One region of the Thauera sp. 27 genome, then DNA from elsewhere that is predicted to be linked to it. Evidence: riboswitches for the same ligand, from Rfam matches in the RefSeq annotation. Region 1 holds a riboswitch; each other region holds the start of a gene.
What was found. Region 1 has a riboswitch for cobalamin ahead of B447_RS15870 (TonB-dependent receptor domain-containing protein). Riboswitches for the same ligand answer to the same signal wherever they lie in the genome.

Region 1 (3,752 bases):
AGCGCGTGGGCCACGAACAGGGCAATCGCAGCGGCAGCGGGGCTGGCGCTAGCCAGCTCGATCAGCGCCGCAGCCTTGGCGAGCAGCATCAGCACCAGGCCGATGGCGCCATAGCTGCCGATGCGCGAGTCCTTCATGATCGCCAGGATCTGCGCCTTGTCCCAGCCGCCGCCGAGACCGTCGCAGCTGTCGGCGAAGCCGTCTTCGTGGAAGGCGCCGGTAAGGCGGATCGTCACTGCCATGGACAGGATCACCGCCAGGCTGGCCGGGAGGAACTGGGCGAACAGCAGCAGGCTTGCCGCACCTGCGCCACCCACCACCCAGCCCACCAGCGGCAGCCAGCGTGCGGCGTGGGTGAGGCGCTCCGGTGCCCACGCCACCCAGCCCGGCACCGGGATGCGGGTGAAGTAGCCGAGGGCGATGCAGAACAGTTCGAGCTGCGTGCGCATCGGGCTTCAGCTCTGGTCGCTGACGCCAGCCGACTCGAAGCTCGCCATTTCGTTGAGGAAGTTGACCGCCGCCTGCACCAGCGGGAAGGCGAGCGCTGCGCCCGTGCCTTCGCCCAGGCGCAGGTCGAGCTCCATCAGAGGCTCGACCTGCAGGAAGTCGAGCTGCACGCGGTGCCCCGGCTCCTGCGATCGGTGGGCGAACACGCAGTAGGCGAGGATGCGCGGATCGATGGCGTAGGCGACAAGCAATGCCGAGGTGACGATGAAGCCGTCGATCAGCAGCAGCATGCGCTTTTCGGCCGCGCCGAGCATGGCGCCGGCCATCATCGCGATCTCAAAGCCACCGTACTCGGCCAGCACTGCCAGCGGATCGCTCGGCCGGCCGCCGCGCTCGAGCGCTTGCGCCAGCAGGCTGCGCTTGCGGAAAAGGCCGGCGTCATCCAGCCCGGTGCCGCGGCCGGTGACGTTGTAGAGCTCGGCGTCGTGGTCGGCGCCCACCAGGCAATGGGTGATCAGGGACGCCGAGGCGGTGTTGCCGATCCCCATTTCGCCGAAGCCGATGCAGTTGCAGCCGTTGCCGGCGAGTGCATGGGCGATGCCGCGCCCACGCTCGAGGGCGGCATCGCGCTGCGCCGGCGTCATCGCCGGGCGGTCGATGTAGCTCGCCGTTCCGGGGCCGATCTTGGCGTCGATCAGGCCTGGGCGCTTGCCGAACTCATGATTCACGCCTGCGTCGACCACGCTCAGCCCCAGCCCCATCTGGCGGCTGAAGACGTTGATCGCGGCCCCACCGGCGAGGAAGTTCTCCACCATCTGCCAGGTCACGTCCTGCGGGTAGGCCGATACCCCGGCGCGTGCCGCGCCATGGTCGCCGGCAAAGACGACGATGTGCGGTTGGTGCAGCTCGGGGGCAGGCGTCTGCTGCACCAGTGCGATCTGCAGCGCGAGCGCCTCGAGCCGCCCGAGCGCGCCCACTGGCTTGGTCTTGCGGTCGATCTTGTGCTGGATGGCGGCGCTGAGCAGGGTGTCGGGCTGGGAGAGCTGGAAGTTCATGATTTACGGATGCCGGGTCGCGGGCCTGCCGGATGCAGACGGAATGAGCGCGAGTTTAGCCGTCCTTGAGCACCAGCGGCAGCCCTGCAGCGACGAACACCACGCGTGGGCACGCTGCCGCAACCGCTTGGTTGAGTCGGCCCGCCTCGTCGCGGAAGAGCCGGCCAAGCGCGGTCTCGGGGACCAGCCCCAGGCCAACTTCGTTGGCGACGAGGATGATGTGCCCCGGCAGGGTCGGCAGCACGGCCAGCAATGCGTCGCGTTCGCGGCGGAAGGCAGGCAAGTCTTCGGCGCTCGCGCCCGGGGGCAGGTGGTGGGCATCGGTGAACAGGTTGCTCAGCCACAGCGTCAGGCAGTCGACCACCAGGCAGTGCCCGGGGGCGGAGGCCTCGCGCAGCGTGTCCGCGAGCGCAATCGGCGCCTCCACCGTGCGCCAGCCGGCGGGGCGGTCGGCCTGGTGGCGCCGGATGCGCGCAGCCATCTCCGCATCCAGCGCCTCGGCGGTGGCGATCACCGTCACCGCCAGCCCCGACGCCGCCGCCCGGCGCTCGGCCTCGCGGCTCTTGCCGGAGCGGGCGCCACCGAGGATCAGTTCGCATGTCATTGTTCTGGCGGGTCCTTGTGTAGGGAACGTCTGTATCTTATTGCAGTGCACGATACCGCCCCGTACGGTATCATCCGCGCCGACTGCCCCGGAAGGGGCAACGCGTTATCGGTGCCCACGGGCGTTTCTCGCCCAGGGTTAAACGGGAAACAGGTGCGCGGCCCCTCGCAAAAGAGGCCGCAATGCCTGTGCTGCCCCCGCAACGGTAAGTGCGCGCAAGGTGGGTCATGCAGCCACTGGGTCCTCGACCCGGGAAGGCGATCCATCCGTCCGGCTCTGCCGGCACAGCGCACGAGCCCGGAGACCGGCCGGAGCGCGAAATGGCGGATGTGCCGCGGGGTGGCGGCGACGGGCGTGGTGGTTTCTCTTTCTGCTCTCTTCGGTTCTACCTGGGTCGCGGTGCGTCCATGTGCTGGATGGCTTGTCGCATGCGGGGACGCATTGCGCAGCTCAGGGAGTCTTTTCGATGAATCTGCGTTATTCCCAACTTGGCCTCTGTGTTGGCGGCCTGGCGTCGGCAGTCCTTGCCGTGCCGGTCTACGCTCAGGAGCACATTGCACCGACGGTTGTCGTTACCGCAACGCGTCAGCCGGTCAAGGCCAACGAACTGCTCGCCGACGTCACCGTGATCGATCGCGCCCAGATCGAGCGCGCCGCGGCATCCAACGTCGTCGATCTGCTTAGCCGTCAGCCCGGTGTCCAGTTTGCCCGCAATGGTGGTCCCGGCGCATCGGTCAGCCTCTACCTGCGGGGCACGAAACCGGATCAGACCAAGATTCTGGTCGACGGTGTCCCGTTCAACTCCACGGCCTTGTCGGGTTCGTCGCTGCAGTACCTGTCGCTCAACAACGTAGAGCGTATCGAGATCGTCCGTGGGGCCGCGAGTGCGATCTACGGTGCGGACGCCATTGGCGGAGTAATCAACATCATCACCCGCACGGCTGAGCCCGGGCTGCGCCTGGACGGATATGCCGGTGCTGGCAGTCGGGATACGCGTCAGGGCGATCTGGCAGTGTCGGGCGGGGATGAGCGGTGGCGCTTCCGCCTTCACGTCAACTCGCTGAACACCGATGGCTTTTCGTCCCGCAGGGGCGCCAGCAATCGCGATGCGGATGACGATCGTTACCGCAACGAGGGCTATGGTGGTGCGCTGTCCTTCCATCCTGCCGAGGGGCACGAAGTGGGCGTTTCCTTCCTTGAACAGTCGGGAACGGTGCAATATGACAGCTTTGGCGGTAGCGGCAACTTCGATGACCGTGCGAGCTTCAAGACCTCGGTATTCAACGCATTCGTCCGTAACCGCCTGACCTCGTCGTGGTCCAGTCGCCTGTCGTATGGGCGCACCGACGAGGATCGTGCGGACTACAGCGAGCCCGCGCCCTGGGATCCTTTGGGCATCACCCGGCGGGAGAGCACCAACGAGACCTTGAGTTGGCAGAACGACATCGCGCTGCCGATCGGGACGGGACTTGTCGTGGTCGAACGCTTCGAGCAGGTGGCGCGCCCGCGCGAGACCTTCGCCGAGGGAAATGTGCAGATCGACTCTCTTGGCCTGGGCTGGACTGCCGATCTGGGGCCACATAGCTGGCAGGCAAATGTCCGCCACGATGACCATAGCCGCTACGGGGACAAGCTTACCGGCGGGG
Region 2 (3,752 bases), on a different contig from region 1:
GCAGGCTGTCGATGCACTGCGGATCCTTGAGCGAGGTTACGGCGAGCGGCAGCGGATTCATGCCGCGCGCCTGCAAGGCGGCGCACAAGGCGGCGAAGGCGGCGGTATTGCCGGCCTGCAGGTGGGCACGGTAGAACAGCACGGGCACGCAGGGTGCACCGTCCTCCCAGTCGGCCTGCCAGTGCGCGAGCGCCCCGAGATCGTGCGCAGGATGGAAGACCGCCACCGCTGGCAAGGGGCGCGGCGGTTCGGGCACATCATCCAGGCCAAAGAACTGCGCACCGATGAAACGATAGAAATTGCGCGCATTCGCCGGCCCGCCCTCGCGCAGGTAGCGCCATAGCGTGCGTGCAAGCTCGACGTCGACACTGCCCTTCATGAGCAGGTTGGTGTCCTCGGTCGCATCGCCCGAGAACATCACCAGCGCGATGCCATGTGCCCGGCACACCTGGCCAACCTGCTCGGTGCCGTAGGGCCAGTAGCTCTCACCGCCGAGATGGTCGATGACGACCACCCGCGCGTGCTGCAGCACCTCGTCGAGGTAGAGGTCCACCGACGCAGGCTGACGCAGATGCAGGAGGTTGGCCAGGCGCACGCTCGGGAACCCCTCCCCGGGGCAGGCCGCGGCGAGCAGGGCCAGGGTTGTGTCGGCAGCGCTGAGGATGACGATGTCAGCCGGGTCCTGCGCGATGCGCGTGACCACCGAGTCGTCCTCCACGAAGCCTCCGGCCTGTGCCGCCAGCAGGTGCATGTCAGGCGGTCTCGACCGCTTCGGCAACGGCGAGCGCAGCCGCCAGAGCGCTGGCGTCGAGGTCCTCGCCGATCAGCACCAGGCGGGTACGCGGCGTCTCGTCCGCCAGCCAGCGCCGGTCGAAGTAGCTGTCGAAGCGCCGGCCGACGCCATGCACGACCAGGCGCATCGGCTTGCCCGGCAGGGCCACGAAGCCCTTGATGCGATAGATGGTGTGGGCCTGAACCAGATCATGGAGGATGGCAAGCAGGCGCTCGCGATCGACCGCGGGCAGCTCGACCGAGACCGACTGGAAGGCGTCGTGGTCATGGTCGTGGGCGTCGCCCTCTTCATGGTCGTGGTGGCTCGCACGCAGGTGGATGTTGTCCTCGGCGGCAGCGCCCAGGCCAAGGACGAGGTCGAGGTCGATACGCCCGTGCTCGCTCGCGACCACCTTCACTGCAGGTGGCAGTTCCTCGCGTACCAGGGCCTCGACGGTAGCGCGTGCCGTCTCGTCGGCAAGATCGGTCTTGGACAGGATCACCAGATCGGCTGCCGACAGCTGGTCCTCGAAAAGCTCGTGCAGCGGCGACTCGTGGTCGAGGTTGGCGTCGGCTCGGCGCTGCGCGTCCACCGCCTGCGGGTTGGCCGCGAACTGGCCGGCCGCGGCGGCGGGCACGTCCACCACGGTGATCACCGCGTCCACAGTGCAGGCGTTGCGGATCTCGGGCCAGTTGAAGGCCTGCACCAGCGGCTTGGGCAGGGCGAGGCCGGAGGTCTCGATGAGGATGTGGTCGATGTCGTCGCGGCGTGCGATGAGCTCGCGCATCACCGGGTAGAACTCCTCCTGAACGGTGCAGCACAGGCAACCGTTGGCCAGCTCATAGAGCTGGCCAACACGCTCGCCCCCCTCATCCTCGCAGCCGATGCCGCAGCCGCGCAGGATCTCACCGTCGATGCCGAGTTCACCGAACTCGTTGACGATGACGGCGATTCGCCGCCCGCCCGCATGGGCGAGGATGTGGCGCAGCAGGGTCGTCTTGCCGCTGCCGAGGAAGCCGGTGACGATGGTGGCGGGGATCTTGGGGCGAATGCTCATCGGGATGCTCCGGGGGCGCGAGGGTGTGATCGCAGGATGTGTGCGGCAGGCAAGCGCCAGGCGCTCAGAAGTCGATGCCGGCCTGGGCCTTCACCCCGGCCTTGAAGGCATGCTTGCGGTCGGCGATCTCGCTGACCGTGTCGGCCAGGTCGACGAGTTCGGGCTTGGCTGCGCGACCGGTAATGATCACGGTCTGCTTCGGCGGGCGCGCGCGCACCGCGGCGAGCACCTGTTCGGTGTCGAGGTAGTTGTACTTGAGCATGTAGGTGAGCTCGTCGAGCACGACGAGGCTCAGCGCCGGGTCGGCGAGCATGGCGACGGCCTGCGCCCAGGCTTCGTCGGCGGCGCGCTTGTCGGCGTCCCAGTTCTGCGTGTTCCAGGTGAAGCCGGTGGCCATCGCGTGGTAGCGCACGGCGCAGGCGCCCGGGTTGCGCTGCAGGAAGGCCACCTCGCCGGTAGCATGGGTGCCCTTGATGAACTGCACCACGCCCGCTTGCTGGCCATGGCCGAGTGCACGATAGAGGGTGCCGAAGGCGGAGGTCGTCTTGCCCTTACCGTTGCCGGTGATCAGGATGACGATGCCGCGTTCTTCCTGCGCGCGCTCGATGGCCGCATCGACCACCTCCTTCTTGCGCTGCATGCGTTCGTTGTGGCTGTGCTTCCTGTTCTCATCCATCGTTCCGCGCTCCAAGTCTTCCAAGGTGTAAGCGGAGGGCGGAACAATGGCGACAGCATGAACGCGTGCGATACCGCAGAGACTCGGATCGGGCAGGACGCGGGCGGATCATGGATCCGCTCAAGCAGTCGGCACTTGCCCGCACCCCGGGGCACTTACCTGTCTGATCGAGCGGGTCGGTCTTCTGGCTCACCTTCGTCCGGTTGCCATCGCCTTCCCGGAGCAGTGTGCTCCAGTGGCATTGATTGATGGCACCGTCAGGCTTACAGCAGCGGGGGCTGCGCCGGAATGGCGGGCCTATGGCCTCGCTTCACCGGACTTCCCGTTTCACACCCGGATGAGGACTCATCCAGGCGCTCCCGTTCGATACGGGGCGGACTATACGCCGCCGCAGTCCCACAGGGCAAGCCGTCTTGCTGCCGGCATGCCCCATGCGGGTATTCAGTTCAGTCGGCGATGAGGGATTCGGCAGGCACACCGACCCGCACATTGCCCCAGTGCCGGCCACCCACCATGATCGGCATGGCGATGTCGCACAGCACCTCGCCGGTGTCACGCAGATAGGTCTGCAACAACATCGACTCGGTATTGCGCGCCGCGCGCAGCTCGGGTGGGCGGTCGAACTTGCGGCAGGTACGGTTGCCGACCAGATCAGCCTCGTAATTGCCGGTCAACGGCTTGGAAAACTTGCTGTTGTGGGTCGACAGGTAGCTGTCGGTATTGACCGCCACGGCAAACGCTGCGCCTTGCGCGGCATTGAGGCTACCGTCGAGGATGGCCTGGCAGCGGCGGGTGAACTCCTCGCCCCAGCTCACCTTGAACTTGGGCGGGTTGGTGCCGGCCATCGGCGTATAGCGACGATCGAAGACATCGACGTGGTTGGCCGCCATCTGCTCGAGCTGTTCCTGGATGCGGTCGCGGAAGATGCGGGTCTGGTCGACCACCTGGTCAAAGGTCCCGCGGCCGATCTTGAAGCGCGACACCAGTTCCTGTACCGCCTCGGTCGCCTTGGTCAGCCCGACCGTTCGCTGCTCGCTGTCCTGCATCTGCTCGCCAACCTTGGCCGACAGCTGGTTGATGGCGGTGACACTCTCGTGCACGCGGGCATTGGTGCTGCTCAACGACTCCATCGCGCTGGCGATCTGGCTCAGCTGCTGTCCTGTGGCTTCGAACTCGCCGACCATGTGCTCGAACTGACGCGCAGAGCGCTCGACCACCGTCCGCGTATCCTGCACGTCGACATTGAT
Region 3 (3,752 bases), on a different contig from region 1:
CGATAGTGGCCCCAAAGGTTGGCGACCAGGGTGGGTACGTTGGCGGGCACCTTGCCGGCCCGCGAGACCGCAACACCGCCGACGCGTTCGTTGAACTCGGTGAACTCGGCCTGCAAGCGGGTGATGTTGCCCTCCAGGCGCAGGTTCTTCCACGGCGTGATCGCAGCCGCCAGCTCAACGCCTTGCGAGTACTGGCTGCCGCCCTGGATCGAAAGGGCCGAGTTGTCGGGGTCGCGGGTGATGATGTCGTCCTTGTCGATGCGGTAGAACGCGGCCGTCCACTCGCCGCGCCCGTCGGCCAGCCTTTGCTTGACGCCAACTTCGACCTGCTTGCCGCGGGTTAGCTTGAAGTCGGCGTTGGCCAGGTTGAGCGAGATCATCGATGTGACCGGGTCATGGCCGGTCGCGTAGTTCGCATACAGGCTGGTGTCGTGGCTCAGGAAGTGGGTGAGGCCGACACGCCAGGCGTTGCCCTTGAGCGTGCGGCTGAAGTCGGTGCCTGCCACCAGTTCGTCGCGGTCCACGCGGGCGCGGTCGTGGCGGAAGCCGGCGAGCACGAGCCAGCGCTCGCCGAGCTGCCAAGCGTCCTCGGCATAGAAGCCGTGCAGGGTCGATGCGGTATCGAATTTGGCCAGCGTCGGGTCGGGGCTGAGCCAGTTGCCGTGTTGCGGATCGCGGATGCTGACGTTCGACGACCCGCTGTAGGGTGAGTTGTTGATGTGGCGGAAGTCCACGCGGGCAGCCTCCCAGCCGACCACCGCGCGGTGTGCGCCGTGCTTCAGTGCTGCCTCGAGCCGGTTGCCGGTCTGTACCAGTTCGTGCTGGATATGCAGGTAGTCGCTGCGCTCCACCCGGTCGGCGGCGAGGTTGAGCCTGTAGTTCTCGATGTTCATCCAGCGCCGCTGCGACTCCAGGCGGTAGATCTCGTTGCTCAGCGCGATCCGCTCGTCGAGCTGCCAGTCGGCACGCGCACGCAGGCGGGTGTCCTCATAGCGGATCACGGCATCTGCGGCGTTGTAGTTCTCGCGCCTGAGCTCGGGCAGGATGCGGCCGTTGTCATGCGGCGTGCCCCAGTAGCGCTCGGGGTGCTGCACGCTGTGGTCTGCGGTCAGGTCGATGCGCAGGTCGCTGCGGGGCTGCAGGCGCAGGCGGTTCATGATCTTGCCGCCGTGCGAGTTGCCGAGGTCGCGGTAGCCGTCGATGTGGGTCCCGTAGGCATCGACGCGGTAGGAGGCGATTTCGCCGAGTGCGCCGGTGGCACCAAGGCCGAGCCGTTTCACGCCATCGCTGCCGGCGGCGACCATGAGCTCCTGCGCAGCAACGCGGCTGGGCTCCTTGCGTACGGCGTTGATGGTCGCCCCCACGGTGCCGCTGCCGAACACCACCGATGCCGGGCCGTGCAGCACTTCGACGCGTTCATAGCCCCAGGCGCTGCCTGGATAGTTCTGGGTGCCTGCCCCGGTCTGAATGCGTATGCCGTCTTCGGCGATGCCGACCGAGTTGGTGCCCGTGTAGCCGCGTGCCGAGAACGACAGGCCGCCGGTGCCGCCTGAGCCGATGTCCGTGATGCCGGTGGCGCGCGTGATGGCCTCGCGCACCTGGAAGTCGCCGCGCTCCTGCATCTGTGTGCTGTCCACGCTGCTTGTCGTGGCCGGCAGTTCGCGCGCGGCGACGCCCGTGCGGCTACCGGTGGTGCTCGGTTCGTCCAGGTACAGGCTGGGTGCGTCGCGGTTGGCGCTGACCTCGACCGGTGACAGCGTCACCTGCGCGAAGACCGGGGCATGAACGGCAAGCGCAATGGCTGCCGCAAGACGGGTGGGGGGAAAGCGGAATCGTTTTGCCATGTTGGAGGTCCGGTGCGGGCAGGGCGGATCTCCGACGGACAGGCGTGCGGCGCCATGCGCACGGACGCGCCGTGCGCTGCACTCGAGCCGTCAGGAAAACGAGCAAGTGAAATGGTGTGAGCCATGCCTCTTGTCAGGGACACCCCGCCCCAAACTGTTGAAGGTGATGTGCATGGCAGGTCTCCTGGCTCACGGGTCATCGCCTTGCGCCAGCCTTCCCGGAAAGATTCCAGTGGCAGAGAGGGCGCAGGACTCGCCGATTACAGTTGCGGGGGCAGCTCCGGGTTGAGCGCGCGGGGCGCGGCACCGGATTCCCTTTTCATGTCTGCTGGTTAGGGCAGACAACCATGAACGGCGCGCAGGTTAGCGTGCCGGTCGACGGGCTGTCAAACCTGCGCGCTCGTGCAGCCTGCAGGGTGTTGCCGTGCTTGTGCATCCCGATGGTGTCGCCCGGGGGGCACGCCATCGATGCTATCAGTTTATTGCAACAGACTTGCAAAAACAAAGGCAGGCCCCTACCATCGCGGCCTCATCGGCTCACGGCCCTGACTTCCATCCGAGGTTGAACATGCACAACATCCTTCGTCCTGCTGCGCTGGCACCCCTTGCCCTGGCGCTTTTCGCCGCCGCACCCTTGCCTGTGCAGGCACAGTCCTCGCTCAAGCTCGGCGAGGTCGAGCTCGACGCATCGCTCACGCTCGACGGGATCTTCGCCCGCCGTTACTCCGGCAAGGAGGGTGCGCCGGCAGGGTTCGGCCATGCCCACGGCGACGAGGACCATGACCACCACCACGGCCATTCGCACGCACTCGAGAACGGCTTCAACGCCGGACATTCCGAGATCGGTCTGCGTGCGCGCACCGACCTGTTCGACGGCGTGCTCACCATCGGCTTCGACGACGAGGATGTGAAGGTCGAGGAGGCCTATCTCGTCACCCGCGCACTGCCGGCCGGCCTGCGCGTCAAGGCAGGCAAGTTCCTGTCCGACATCGGCTACGTCAACAGCCGCCATCCGCACGACTGGTCCTTCGTCGAGCGTCCTTTGGTCAACCAGTACCTGTTCGGTGACCACGGGCTGCTCGAGCGCGGTGTACAGCTCAGCTACACGCTGCCCACGCGCAGCTTCGCGATGCTCGGGGTCGAAGTGCTGCAGGGCAACGGTGAAGGCCTGGACCGCTACGACGACGGCGCCCTGTCCGCGCGCAAGAGCGGCCCGCGGCTGCTGACCGCATTCGCCAAGTTCGGTCCAGATCTTGGCGACCGCCATGCGCTGCAGGCGGGGGTGTCTGGCGGTACGTCACGCCAGAACGTGCGCGTCGATGCCCACGGCGACCACACCCACTACATCGACGGCGATGCCTGGTTCGCCGGCGCCGACCTGATGTACCGCTACGACGCCGGCCGCTCGCATGGCGAAGGCAACTGGCGTATCGGCGGCGAGTACTACTACGTCGAGCGCGATGTCGGTGCCGGCGGCGGCAACCGTGCGCGCTGGCTGAACTACACCGAGAAGCAGGACGGCGCCTACATCGAGGCTGTGTATGGCTTTGCGCCGCGCTGGGAGGCGGGCGTGCGCGCCGAAGCGCTTGGCCTGAACAACAAGGTCGTCAAGTTCCATCCGCGCGCACTCGGCGAAGAGGACAGCTCCTACCGTTACAGCGCACAAGTCACCTGGCGCGCGCGCGAAACGGTTTTCGTGCGTGCTCAGCTCACCCGCGAGGACTTCGCCGGTCAGCGTGCCCACGGCAGCGAGGCGGCGGTGGCGCAGGACGGCAGCTGGATGTTCATGCTCCAGCTCAACGCGTTGTTCGGTAGCCATCCGGCGCACCGCTTCTGAGCTGGCGAGGCGTCCTGATGAAAGCCTTCCTCGCTGCCGTGGCCGTGGCCTTCGGTATCGCGCTGGCGCCT

Region 2: linked by a shared signal. The riboswitch ahead of cobO (cob(I)yrinic acid a,c-diamide adenosyltransferase) and the one ahead of B447_RS15870 (TonB-dependent receptor domain-containing protein) in region 1 are both predicted to bind cobalamin.
Region 3: linked by a shared signal. The riboswitch ahead of B447_RS03275 (TonB-dependent receptor) and the one ahead of B447_RS15870 (TonB-dependent receptor domain-containing protein) in region 1 are both predicted to bind cobalamin.

Annotation. Positions count from the first base shown of each region.
Region 1 covers NZ_AMXB01000031.1:37,014-40,765, forward strand. Annotated here, with positions in the region: gene B447_RS15855 (adenosylcobinamide-GDP ribazoletransferase) at 1-449, opposite strand, end outside; gene cobT (nicotinate-nucleotide--dimethylbenzimidazole phosphoribosyltransferase) at 456-1,502, opposite strand; gene cobU (bifunctional adenosylcobinamide kinase/adenosylcobinamide-phosphate guanylyltransferase) at 1,558-2,106, opposite strand; cobalamin riboswitch at 2,199-2,432, shown strand; gene B447_RS15870 (TonB-dependent receptor domain-containing protein) at 2,573-3,752, shown strand, end outside.
Region 2 covers NZ_AMXB01000012.1:15,985-19,736, reverse strand. Annotated here, with positions in the region: gene cobN (cobaltochelatase subunit CobN) at 1-751, opposite strand, end outside; gene cobW (cobalamin biosynthesis protein CobW) at 753-1,829, opposite strand; gene cobO (cob(I)yrinic acid a,c-diamide adenosyltransferase) at 1,894-2,505, opposite strand; cobalamin riboswitch at 2,663-2,883, opposite strand; gene B447_RS08310 (methyl-accepting chemotaxis protein) at 2,952-3,752, opposite strand, start outside.
Region 3 covers NZ_AMXB01000004.1:138,155-141,906, forward strand. Annotated here, with positions in the region: gene B447_RS03275 (TonB-dependent receptor) at 1-1,844, opposite strand, end outside; cobalamin riboswitch at 2,002-2,209, opposite strand; gene B447_RS03280 (hypothetical protein) at 2,413-3,681, shown strand; gene B447_RS03285 (metal ABC transporter substrate-binding protein) at 3,699-3,752, shown strand, end outside.